Regions from separate parts of the Shewanella sp. 8A genome, predicted to be linked through region 1. Evidence: predicted binding sites of a transcription regulator. Region 1 holds the regulator's gene; each other region holds the start of a gene.
What was found. The regulator sigma-54, encoded in region 1, starts transcription at its own class of promoters, with help from an activator protein. The targets are predictions, from matches to a motif close to GTTGGCACGNNNNTNGNNT.

Region 1 (3,153 bases):
CTGCCAATCAAAGGCAAAGGCAAATTATCGACACAATAGTAGCCGAGATCTTCAAGCACTCTAAGTGCGACCGATTTGCCTGAGCCTGAACGCCCTGACACTATGACCAGTTTCATCCAATGATTACCTGATAGAGTTCCGTTTCATCATGCGTCTTGCGCAATTGTTTTAATATTTGCTTGTCACTGAGCTTTTCAGCCATGCATGACAAGGTACTTAGGTGCTGCTGACATTGGTCGGCAGGCACGAGTAGTGCAAATAAAATATCGACGGGTTGTTTATCGATAGCATCAAAGGCTATCGGCTCCTCACATTTTATCAATATCGCTATGGGTTGTGTTATATCGGTTAATCGACCATGTGGAATGGCGATACCGTTACCTATACCTGTGCTACCCATCTTTTCGCGCGCCACGAGGCTTTCGAAGATCTCTTGAGATGAGAGGGTGGGGTACTGGGCAGCGGCTAAGTCGCTGATGAGTTCCAGTACCTTTTTCTTACTGCCCGGAGTGGCGCAGGTTGTGCACTCCGGCCGCAGTATGGTACGAAGTTCCATTGCTAGTGTTTTGTTAACTTCTCTTTGTGTTTAATAACCTGACGATCAAGTTTATCAATCAGGACGTCTATGGCAGCATACATATCTGCATGCTCTGAAGTCGCGAAGACTTCACCACCGGTGAGGTTGATTCTCGCTTCGGCAATCTGTTGCATTTTCTCAACATTGAGCACAACGTGCACATTATTGATCTGTTCGAAATGACGTTCAAGTTTTGAAAACTTTTCCTCAACATATGCCCGTAACGATTCAGTAATCTCGATATGGTGTCCACTTAGGTTTATTTGCATAGAAACGTCCTCCGATACTCACAATAGGCTATAAACTTTTACGCTGATTGGAAGGGGGAATAAGCATCGCTTCTCGGTACTTCGCAATGGTTCTGCGCGCAACGTTAATTCCCTGTTCTGCCAGAAGTTGAGCCATCTTGCTGTCGCTTAATGGTTTTTTCTGGTTTTCCGCTGCAACCAGTTTCTTAATGAAAGCTCTGATTGCTGTGGATGAGCACTCACCGCCATCATCCGTCCCGACGTGGCTTGAGAAGAAATATTTTAGTTCAAAAAGTCCTTTTGGGGTATGCATGTATTTTTGTGTGGTCACCCGTGAAATGGTGGACTCATGCATCTCTACCGCCTCGGCGATATCGTTTAGGACCATAGGTTTCATGGCTTCTTCACCATATTCGAAGAAACCCTGTTGGTATTGCACTATGCAGTTTGCTACCTTGAGCAGTGTTTCGTTGCGGCTTTCAAGGCTTTTGATAAACCATTTAGCCTCTTGCAGATGGCCACGAATAAATTGGCTATCAGCTTGATTTTTTGAACTTCGGGCCATTGCTGCATATTGCTGATTTACGTTGATTTTTGGCATGCAGTCAGGGTTTAATTCGACCACCCAACGGCCGTTTTTCTTCGACACCGATACATCGGGGATCACATATTCTTCATCGACAGGGGTGATGAGTAAACCGGGGCGAGGATTCAAGGTTTGGATCAGCGCAATACTGTCCCTTAACTCGTCCTCTTTCAGTTTGGTCTTACGCATTAACAGCCTAAAGTCGCGAGCGGCGATCAGATCTAAATGATCTTTGATCAGCATGCGGGCGTTTTCGATGTGAGGGGTATCAGGCGAAAAATGAGATAGCTGGATCAGTAAACATTCGCTTAAATCCCTTGCCGCGACACCAACGGGGTCGAAATGTTGAATACGCTTGAGCACGGCTTCAACTTCGTCGAGTTCAATCTCGGGATTGCCCATGGCTTCGAGGATATCTTCAGTGCTTTGAGTGAGATAACCTTGATCGTCAATGGCATCAATAATCGCGGTGGCAATGGCTAAATCGGTTTCAGAGAAGGGTGTGAGGTTTTTTTGCCATTCTAAATGTTCGTACAACCCCTCGCTAGTTTCCCCTTGGAAGGGCATGTCATCTTCACGGCTGGCGCCAGAACCTGAGTTTGGCGATGCGGTAAATACTTCATCCCAAGTGGTATCCATGGGTAACTCTTCGGGCAGAGATTCTTTGGTCAGCGACTCGGCAATGTCCACGGTGGAATTATCTTGTTCCTGTGGCTGGGCAGTCGTTTCGCTAAAGTCGGTATCGGCGATATCTTGCTTACGTTCGCTAGGCGCGTCAAATTGCTCCTCTTCCAGCTCGAGAAGAGGATTAGAGTCTAAGGCTTGCTGGATTTCTTGTTGCAGTTCCAATGACGACAGTTGCAGCAGGCGAATGGCCTGCTGAAGTTGTGGCGTCATGGTTAACTGTTGACCCAGTTTGAGCTGGAGTGACGCTTTCATGTTACCGCTGATCCCTAGGTTATTATTGTGAGTTTAGGTCGCTTGATATCATATGGATGGAGCCTAGCGCTCTCAAATTCAAGGCTTATTAGCTTTGTTTTAGTAACTATAGCCTGAATTGTTCACCTAAGTACACAGCCCTAACTTGCTGATTGTCTAAGATCTCTGCGGGTGTGCCCTCGGCAATAAGATTACCGTGACTCACAATGTAAGCATGTTCACAGACGTCTAAGGTCTCGCGCACATTGTGGTCTGTGATAAGTACTCCAAGGCCTCGGCTCTTAAGCTGCTCGATAATTTTCTTGATATCGATAACGGAGATCGGATCAACGCCCGCAAAGGGCTCATCAAGCAGAATAAACTTGGGGTTGGCCGCTAAGGCGCGGGCAATTTCGACGCGGCGACGTTCACCGCCCGATAAGGACATGCCTTGGCTGTCACGAATATGGGTGATATGGAACTCTTCTAGCAGTTGCTCTAGTGCTTCTTCGCGCTGGTCACTATTGAGCTCTTTACGGGTTTGCAGTACCGCCATGATGTTGTCGTGTACGGTTAATTTACGAAAGATACTCGCTTCCTGTGGTAGGTAACCAATACCTTTGCGGGCACGCAGATGCATAGGATCGGCGGTTAAATCATCATCGTCGATAAAGATATGGCCTTTATCGCTTTTAACTAAGCCCACGACCATGTAAAAGGTGGTGGTTTTACCCGCACCGTTAGGGCCGAGTAGACCGACGACTTGACCCGTTTTTACTGTCAGGCTGACATCTTTGACAACCTGGCGGCTTTTATAACTCTTG
Region 2 (3,153 bases), on a different contig from region 1:
GATTATCAGGATGGCGAGGCTAAAGGCCGAGTGTTATTAGATTATTTACGAGTTACTCCGCTTAATTTTGACCCCGCTTTAGAGCCTGATACCCAAAGTGATGCGCCATTACAGGATGATCCACAGCAGCAAACCATGCCCTTTGTGGCGCCTTTTATTGTGACTAACCAAGGTTCAGGTGTGTTCTGGTATCTCGGCTTGTTTAGCCTAGATTATGGCCAAAATCGTGTGCAGCACTTAGGCAGTGTATTTATTGGCGATCGTATTGAGGTCGATAATATTGAACCTGTTTATCCCTTTGAATCCCCATTTAAAGTAGCTGTTACTTACCGTGAGAGGGCGGCTGAACAACCCATGACAACACCGCCAACTGTAATTAAAACCCTTAAAATCGGTGTCAGTGAATCAGAAATCAAAGCGCTGCATTAGGTTTAGAGCGGGGCTTATGCTAAGTTAATTTTACCTCAGCTGCGGCTGAGGTATTTATTTCATCTAGCGGCCGGAAAGCGAAGGTTTTGGCATAAAGCATAAAATTAAAACAAGGAGCGTGTTATGGAAATGACCAAAGTCACAGGCAAATTTGATGTTAAGCTCAATCCCGAGAATGCCTATGCCACAGGTGTGGGCGGTGTGAACTTGGGCAGAATGACTTTAGATAAAACCTTTTATGGTGAGCTAGAGGCCCGCAGCCAAGGCGAAATGCTTAGTGCCATGACCGCGGTAAAAGGCTCAGCGGGTTATGTGGCGATTGAACAAGTCGTGGGTAAACTGTGCGGCAGACAGGGCAGTTTTGTGCTGCAACATTTTGGCATTATGACCGATGGTCAAAACCGCTTACACCTTGAGGTCGTCCCCCATTCTGGCGCGGGTGAACTCACAGGGCTATATGGTACGATGGCGATAAGCATTGAAAACGGTCAACATTTTTATGAATTTAGCTTCTGCCTTGAACAGGAAGCCTAAGGCATGATTAACATAACATCGCGCCGATAAAACAAAACCAGCCGAAGCTGGTTTTGTGGTTTTTGCCCGAGTGACTAATACCAACAGCTGAGTTATCAAGAGTATCTAGAGCTGAATTAGCAAGGGCTGAATGTTAAGACCATTATGAGGTTTTGACTTTGATCTTATCGACGACCTTTTTCACATCATCGGTATTTTTGGCAATGGTCAGTGCTAATTGACGCTCGGCATCGCTGGCCACTTCACCCTGTAAGGTCACTACGCCATCGGCAACGTCTACATTAATTTGGGTGCCCGAAACGTCGGTCGAGAACAACAGGCGGGTTTTTACGACCGTTGCGACCTTAGAGTCGGTTAAGGTCTTCACTACCTCACTGGTGCTCTCGTTTTCATTCATCACGGTTAATTTGTTTTCAACCCCTTTTACCCCATCCAAGCTTTTGATCAGCTCCGCTGCGAGCGCCTTATCGACACTGCTTTCCACTTTACCGGTTAAGGTCACATGGCCGTTTTTCACGTCGGTCATAATGTCAAAGGAGTTGAGGTTAGTATTAAGCAACAAAGTCGTTTCGGCCTTGCCATCGAGCCAAGCATCTTTGGCATCGTCTTTCCAATCCTGTGCGGCGGTCACATTTAAGCTGATAGAACCGACAAGTAAGGTGGTTAAGGCTAAAGTTGTCGTGTTTTTCATAATGATATCCTCCGTTGTTATCTCGAAGGGACTAAAGCGTGAATCGTGCCAATATTTTTATCTGATTGATTTTAAGATAATTATATTTGTTTTCGGCTCGTTTCGACTGTTTAATCCAAAAGCAAGCTCGGCGCTTTTTACCGACAAAATGTAAATATTACCGAGGGTGATAAAGCGATTGGGCTTAAGCAAGATAGGCGTTAAGAATCGCCAGATCGCAGGCAACAAAAACGCGGCTCAGTTGGCCGCGTTATTGGCTGGCATTGCTGCCTTACAGGGCTTGGCTACGCAGGTGTAAGGTATCCAAATGGATTTGTAGCCAAGCAATATCCTCGGCCAATTGGCTGATTAACCTTGGGTGATTGGCTTTTTTAATTAACTGTTTGAGGTGGTTAAGGCGCTGACGCTCAAGCTCGCAGAGCACTGTGAGGGCATCGGCGAGTTGCTGTTTAATAAGTAAAGCATCGACATCGGCATAGGGCCGAGTCTGCGACGGCGGCACCGAGTGCGGGCCTATGTACTGTAATGATTGGGCGAGCAGTTGCCTAAATCGCGCCAGCATCCCTTGGTATGTGTTGATTTGGGCAATAAAAATGCGTTTTAGGCTGTAGTCATCGACAGTGGTATTGGCCCGAGTATAAAAATCCACGCCGGTTTGCGTCAGCTCGATTAACTCATTAACCAGCTTAATATCGGCGCTCAGCTCGGTCTGATGTTGCGCAACATTAGACGTCATAACGACCTCCTGTGGTAGTTTGGGCAGCTCCGCCGACACGGATTGCCCACATTTTCATGGAAATATCAGTTTCATTCAGCTTCTATGCATATTTCGTTCACTTTTTAATGATAAGTTAATGGTTTGATTTAACTGATGATATTTATCTATTGTCGCCAGTAGGCCGACTATTGTCGGCAACTCTTACCGTTAAGATTGTTAAAGTTTCACAGCTGGCATACAGTGATTCCTTATTCACAGGGAGTGGCACAAGATGATCCGACCAACGCTTTTCTATCATCTACAGGACGTCGAAACCGAGCAGGCATTAGTGAAGCTCGAGGGCGCGCAGACCTACAACAAGCTACGCAGTAGCGATGATTTATCTTGGATTAGTCAGCTGGAGGCCAATCGTATCGATGTGGCGATCATTGAGCTGCCCCGTCTTAGCCGTGAAGATTACTTAGCCTTACTCGAGTCCAGCGCCATTGCGGATGTGGAGTTTATTTTCCTCTCCGACGGCCTGCCGAATCCTCACCTCGATACACTCTTGTCCAAATACGCGGGCTACCATTTCCGTAAGCCCATCGATATGTCCTTGCTGTGCGAAACCTTAGCCGATTTTGCCCAGCATCTGGTTGCCAATACCTCGACGCGCATTCGTCCCTATGCTAGCGAGTTAGACCAATATGGTTTGCTGGTGGGCTCCTCGTTACCTATGCACCGTTTGTATCGCACTATCCGCCGCGTGTCGGCCGCCGAGAGCAATGTGTTGATTATCGGT
Region 3 (3,153 bases), on a different contig from region 1:
GCTCATGCCACTCACCTTGATACACCAAGCAGTTATGGTCGACTAATTGCTCTGGACGCGAAGGTTCGCCATGTTTAGCAATATAATCGGGTGAGGCAACGAGTAGGAACTGACACTTCATCAAAGGTCGCGCCACCATACCAAGAGGAAGCTGCTCAGACATAGTTAACAGTAAGTCTAAACCTTCACTGACCACATCCACCTTATGATCAAGCAAACTGACTTGCAGTTCGAGCTCAGGGTGTTTTGCCATAAAGGATGGCAGTGCGGGAATGATATGCATAGCGCCAAAGGACTGAGAAATACCCACCTTTAACACGCCGCGGGTCGCATCGTTTAAATTATGCACGCTAGCAATCGCCTGCTCAGCATCGCGGAGTAACTCTTCACCTTGCAGATATAACAAATGCCCAGCTTCAGTCAAACTTAAGCTGCGAGTAGTACGCTGGATCAGTTGAACACCGAGTCTATGCTCGAGATCGGCTACCTGCGTACTAACCTTAGATTTAGAGATCCCAAGCCTTCTTGCGGCCGCACTGAAACTTCCGGCTCTGGCCACATGAGTAAAAATCGCAATAGGTTCTAACAGTTCTAACATGGAAAGTCGCCTTAAGCAGTTTCGACAGTGATTTAAACTTTCGGAATAACGCAGGAATGCAGCATTCCATAACGCCTTAATATCTCACAGCAAATGGGTTCGTTGTAGAGATTTAAACCGAAAAAGTCAGCTAAAGTAGAGTGTTTTATCTGACTGAGTTGCCAGCTTTTCATTATATTTTAAGAGTATACCAAACATTAGTCTGAAGAATGTAACATTCCACACTAAATAGCCGCAAGCATTGGGATTAATATCAAGGTGCTTGGTAACAATTCCCCAATAAAAAGCCCCAAACACAAAGGTGCTGAGGCATTGATCATTTAAACTGCTTTATTCATTTTGCCAGCTAGGCAAACGTTCTAGCGTAAAAACCAGTTTACTCCCTTAGATATCTTCTGCGATATCTACTCACGCAATTCGTGGTGAGTGTTTTGCGTCAACACATAAGGTGCTAACTCAGGCACTTCTTTACGCAGTTGATTTTCAAGCACTAGCAGGTTTTCAAAACGGTCACATAAACGGTCGGCTTTCGCTTCAATCCCCTTGGATTGGGATTCAATTTGCTGCTCAATATCATCGCCTAATTTATCCATTTTTTGTGAAAATGCCTCCATCTTAGCATCGAAGGACTCACCATCGCCGGCAAGAATTTGGCCACCGATATTCATCATCAGGGTACCAATGGAGTTTTGCACGATTTGCTCCATTTCCTGTTCAAACTCATCGTTAAAAGTGTTTTGCATCGACTCTTCGGTCGCACCAAGGTAAAAACTATCGCCCTGCTTGTAGGCTACGGCATCGACACGCTTCTGCACGCCCGCCATCATCTCATCAAACTTAGCGCCTGCGGCATCGCCCATCAGTGGCGTTAACGCCATACTCACGGCTTGAGAGGCTAGTGCAACCGCTTCATTGACTAATTCAATGACTTCAGGTACCTGAGTAGACACCTCATCGGCGTATTGGCTAACTAGCTTCTTCTGCTTATCAGTTAAAGTTACCTGCTTGCCTTCAACGTATAACTTGTCAACCTCGATACGATACTTCTCGGCGCCCTTCTCACTCATCACTAATTTTTTAGGTTCGACTCTCACATCATAATTAAGGGAAACCTCACAGCGCTCATCAATTTGCGGCTCGGTTTTCGCTTGTGCTGATTGCAAGCCAGAAGCACCTAAAATAACACCCGATAATGCCACTCCAGTTAATAGCGTATTTATTTTCATTGTGGTTCATCCTTTAATCTGAGTAATTCGACTAAGCTAACATGCTAAAAGACAATTAGCAGAAGATGTGCCAACTTTGTAATAATATGATTAGTATGGAGTTATAAAAATTAGCACCGATAGCAGATTAGTGAATTTCACTAATATTTAGCCTAGCAGTGCTAATCAAAGAGTTAAATCAGAAGATTGAACGTCCGAGACGCTGGCTGAGATGCTCAAGCATCGCCGTCCCCGCGAGGGAGTTACCTTGGTTATCTAATTCGGGTGACCAAACGCAGACCGAGAGCTCCCTAGGGATCACCGCAATAATGCCGCCACCGACACCACTTTTGCCAGGCATACCGACACGATAGGCAAACTCACCAGCGCCATCGTACAAGCCCGAGGTTGCTAACAGGGCATTTAACTGCCGAGTCTGCACTTGCGAAATAAGCTTAGTGCCATCTATGGTTTTACCGCGATTAGCTAAATACAGCATCGCCCGCGATAGATCGGCGCAGTTCATTTTTAAGGCGCAGTAATGAAAATAAGTGCGCAGCACTGTATCGACATCACCTTGAAAATTGCCGAAGGATTTCATCAGATAGGCGATGGCCGCATTACGAGCACTGTGCTGATATTCAGAATCAGCCACTTGCTTATCGAAACAAACTTTATCGTTTTGACTCAGCGCCCTGACCAATTCCAACATCCGATGCTTAGGTGCCCCTAAACGGCTCTGTAATAAGTCAGCGATGACTAATGCGCCAGCATTAATAAAGGGATTGCGAGGTTTACCCCGCTCGAGTTCGACTTGGACTAATGAATTGAAGGAGTGTCCCGAGGGTTCTTTGCCGACGCGGCTCCAAATTTCGGTTTCTTCATATAAAGTTAGCGCTAAGGTTAAGCTGAAAACTTTAGAAATACTTTGAATTGAAAATGGCTCAAGGTAATCGCCTGCGCCTATGGTTTCACCGTCAATAGTGGTCACGGCTATGCCCAATTTGCCAGCATCAACATTGGCTAGCGCAGGAATATAATTAGCAACCTTTCCTTGGCCGAGCAAGGGTCGAACTTTGTCGACCACTTCCTCTAATAACGCCTGTTCTGGCATTAACTCCACCAGATATCGTACAGTTCGCTAACTTCGAGTTGAGTCACTTTTTGACCCGCCCAGAATGCCTTAACAGCAGCGATATCTTCCTCGGTGCACTTCCCGATAGTTTGGGTCGCAATAATACCTTCCCATTCGATATGACCACCGCCATGGAAGCCTAGCTTACGGGCTTCAATCACCTCATCAATAAACTTATCGACAGTTGCATCAATTTCAGCTTCAGAGACAGATGC
Region 4 (3,153 bases), on a different contig from region 1:
CGGATGTTTACGCTAATTCAATTTTCTCAAACTCAAAAACCGCTGTGGGTGGCGGTGTGGCTACGAGCCAAGTGGCGCAGCAATTCCACCAAGGTAGTTTGCAACTGACGAATAACTCGTTAGATTTAGCGATTAAAGGCGGTGGCTTTTTTGTAACTGCGTCCGAGATAGGTACCTTGGATCATCAGTTTACTCGGGCAGGTGCTTTCAAAGTCGACAAAAATAATTATATGGTTGACTCTGCTGGGAATTTTTTGCAGACCTTTCCAGTAGACAAAGATGGTAACTCTACCTCTGTCAGTTTAACGACAGCTAAGCCAGTACAAATTCCTGATACTGCAGGTAGCCCTGTTCAAACTGAAAACGTGACTTTGCAGATGAATTTAAATGCAAAAGAAGGTTCACTCGACCCTGCTGCTTTTGATCCTTTAGACTCCAAAACCTATAACAGTGTGACATCCATGACGATTTATGACTCTCTGGGTGAGCCACATATCATGACGACCTATTTCGTCAAGCCAAATAATGGCTCATATAATGGTGAGAACAACTGGGTTGCATACTATGCCATTGATGGTAAACAAGTTGATATTTCTGGCCCTGCTGGTACATATCAGACTGACACCAATGGTGATGGCACTCCCGATGCCTCTGGCACAGCTCAAACGGCTGGCGGCTGGAAGGGATCGGTTCTGAAGTTTAATTCTGTCGGTGTGTATACTGGGAGTGATCCGGCAGTCGTCGCCACCGAAGCGCTAGGGGTTGGCGGCGCTGGCGTGTTAGGCCCTGGTGCTGATGGCACTCAAGCCGTGACTATTAAATTTAATGCACCAACCCAATATTCAGCTCCCTTTGCCGCCACTGAATTGTCACAGGACGGTACCACAGTAGGGCGTTTAACCAATGTCGAAATTGGTGAAGATGGTTTGATCACTGCCAGTTACTCCAATGGTTCAACAGTGCCATTAGCCCGCGTTGCTTTAGTTCGCTTTGCAAACGAACAAGGGTTGACACAAGTGGGTAATACCTCGTGGAAAGCCAGTTTATCGTCAGGTCCTGCGCTGGCTGGTGAGCCTAACAGTGGTACGTTTGGTAGTCTCAGTTCTTCAGCGTTAGAGCAATCTAACATTGACTTGACGACTGAGCTGGTGGATTTGATTTCGGCACAACGTAACTTCCAAGCCAACTCACGTACGCTGGAAGTGAATAACACTCTGCAACAAACTGTTCTGCAAATTCGTTAAGTTAATCTTGCCTCTGCTAAGTGTTGCCGCAAGCGGCAACACTTAGCCTCTTTCTGTTGTGCATTCATTCGTTTATTAAAATCTCCTAATTTATCAGTTAACTAGCTGCTTATTTTATTGGCATGATGCTTGCTTTGCTATTGTCAGGTTGAAACTTTGACGGAGCAGTCTGTGGACAAATTCCTTTATATCTCCATGAGCGGCGCTAAGCAAAATATGAATGAGTTGGCGTTGCGTGCCAACAACTTAGCCAACGCAAATACCGATGGATTTAAGTCGGATATGGCGCAAGCCAGATCGATGCAAGCCTTTGGTGAAGGATTGCCGACAAGGGTCTTTGCCATGGTTGAAACCCCCTCCGCCAATTTTCGTTCGGGCCCGATTAAATCTACTGGACGCGATCTTGACGTTGCCATTAAAGGTGACGGTTGGTTTGCCGTGCAAGCACAGGATGGTAGTGAAGCTTATACCCGTTCTGGCAGTCTCAGTTTTGACTCAACAGGTTTATTGCATAACGACCGTGGTAATCCCGTGATGGGTGATGCCGGACCGATTGTGTTACCGCTGCCAATTGAAAAGGTCACTATTTCACAGGATGGGATTATCTCTGTTCGTCCTCAAGGTGCGACGACAGAAGTTGTCGAAGAGGTAGGAAGATTAAAGTTAGTAAACCCCGGCAATGCACAAATGATGCGCGGCGAGGATGGATTGTTCCGTTTGGTATCCGGTGATCCGGCGCCTGCCGATCCCAGTGTATTTGTAGAAAGTGGTGCTGTAGAGGGCAGTAACGTCAACCCCGTAGATGAGATGGTGTCCTTAATCGACCTACAGCGACAATTTGAATTGCAAGTGAAGATGATGAAAACCGCGGAAGAAAATGACCGCGCTTCATCCTCATTAATGCGGATTAGTTAGGAGATAAATTATGCATCCAGCGTTATGGATTAGTAAAACTGGCTTAGACGCACAGCAAACCGATATTGCGGTGATTTCAAACAACGTCGCTAACGCCAGTACTGTGGGCTATAAAAAAAGCCGCGCGGTATTTGAAGACTTACTTTATCAAACTGTTAACCAAGCGGGTGGGATCAGCGCCTCTAACACTAAGTTGCCAAACGGTTTGAACATTGGTGCGGGTACCAAGGTGGTAGCCACCCAAAAAATGTTTACCCAAGGCAATATGCTGACCACGGATAACTCGCTCGATTTGATGATTGAAGGTCCTGGATTTTTCGAAGTGCAGCTCCCCGATGGGACTACGGCTTATACCCGTAATGGTCAATTTACCTTAGATGATACAGGGCAAATTGTCACGCCGGGTTCGGGTTATGTGTTGCAACCTGCGATCACTATTCCTGAGGATGCAACCAGTATTACGGTCTCTGCTGAAGGGGAAGTTTCGGTAAAAACACCAGGTGCGGCGGAAAACCAGGTCGTTGGGCAGCTCAGTATGACCGACTTTATTAACCCGTCGGGTTTAGATCCTATGGGACAAAACCTATACACCGAAACTGGTGCGAGTGGTACGCCTATTCAAGGCACTGCATCACTTGATGGTATGGGAGCGATTCGTCAAGGTGCGTTAGAAACCTCTAACGTGAACGTGACCGAAGAGCTAGTTAACCTCATTGAAAGTCAGCGGATCTACGAGATGAACTCCAAAGTGATTTCGGCGGTCGATCAGATGCTGGCTTATGTGAATCAGAATCTATAGAGGCACATGATCATGGCTAGATATCTACTATTGGCTAGTACGCTCTTGCTGGCGGCATGTAGTTCAACTCCAAAGAAGCCGATTGCGGATGATCCCTTCTATGCCCCAGTTTATCCCGAAGCACCACCGACTAAAATTGCTGCAACGGGGTCGATTTACCAAGATAGCCAAGCGGCGAGTCTTTACTCGGATATT

Region 2: a site for sigma-54 is predicted at 1,689-1,707, ahead of M0413_RS01070 (BON domain-containing protein). Genes of this name have one in related genera too.
Region 3: a site for sigma-54 is predicted at 1,881-1,899, ahead of M0413_RS05375 (YggN family protein). Genes of this name have one in related genera too.
Region 4: a site for sigma-54 is predicted at 1,361-1,379, ahead of flgF (flagellar basal-body rod protein FlgF). Genes of this name have one in related genera too.

The regions. Positions count from the first base shown of each region.
Region 1 is NZ_JAMDJP010000021.1:6,117-9,269, forward strand. It holds gene rapZ (RNase adapter RapZ) at 1-116, opposite strand, end outside; gene ptsN (PTS IIA-like nitrogen regulatory protein PtsN) at 113-556, opposite strand; gene hpf (ribosome hibernation promoting factor) at 559-846, opposite strand; gene M0413_RS15610 (RNA polymerase factor sigma-54) at 875-2,350, opposite strand; gene lptB (LPS export ABC transporter ATP-binding protein) at 2,457-3,153, opposite strand, start outside.
Region 2 is NZ_JAMDJP010000001.1:242,553-245,705, forward strand. It holds gene M0413_RS01060 (hypothetical protein) at 1-429, shown strand, start outside; gene M0413_RS01065 (DUF3224 domain-containing protein) at 553-963, shown strand; gene M0413_RS01070 (BON domain-containing protein) at 1,106-1,654, opposite strand; gene M0413_RS01075 (hypothetical protein) at 1,926-2,390, opposite strand; gene M0413_RS01080 (sigma-54 interaction domain-containing protein) at 2,644-3,153, shown strand, end outside.
Region 3 is NZ_JAMDJP010000005.1:78,369-81,521, reverse strand. It holds gene M0413_RS05380 (LysR family transcriptional regulator) at 1-598, opposite strand, end outside; gene M0413_RS05375 (YggN family protein) at 1,003-1,824, opposite strand; gene glsB (glutaminase B) at 2,003-2,917, opposite strand; gene M0413_RS05365 (YggL family protein) at 2,917-3,153, opposite strand, start outside.
Region 4 is NZ_JAMDJP010000005.1:191,084-194,236, forward strand. It holds gene flgE (flagellar hook protein FlgE) at 1-1,244, shown strand, start outside; gene flgF (flagellar basal-body rod protein FlgF) at 1,416-2,159, shown strand; gene flgG (flagellar basal-body rod protein FlgG) at 2,170-2,958, shown strand; gene flgH (flagellar basal body L-ring protein FlgH) at 2,971-3,153, shown strand, end outside.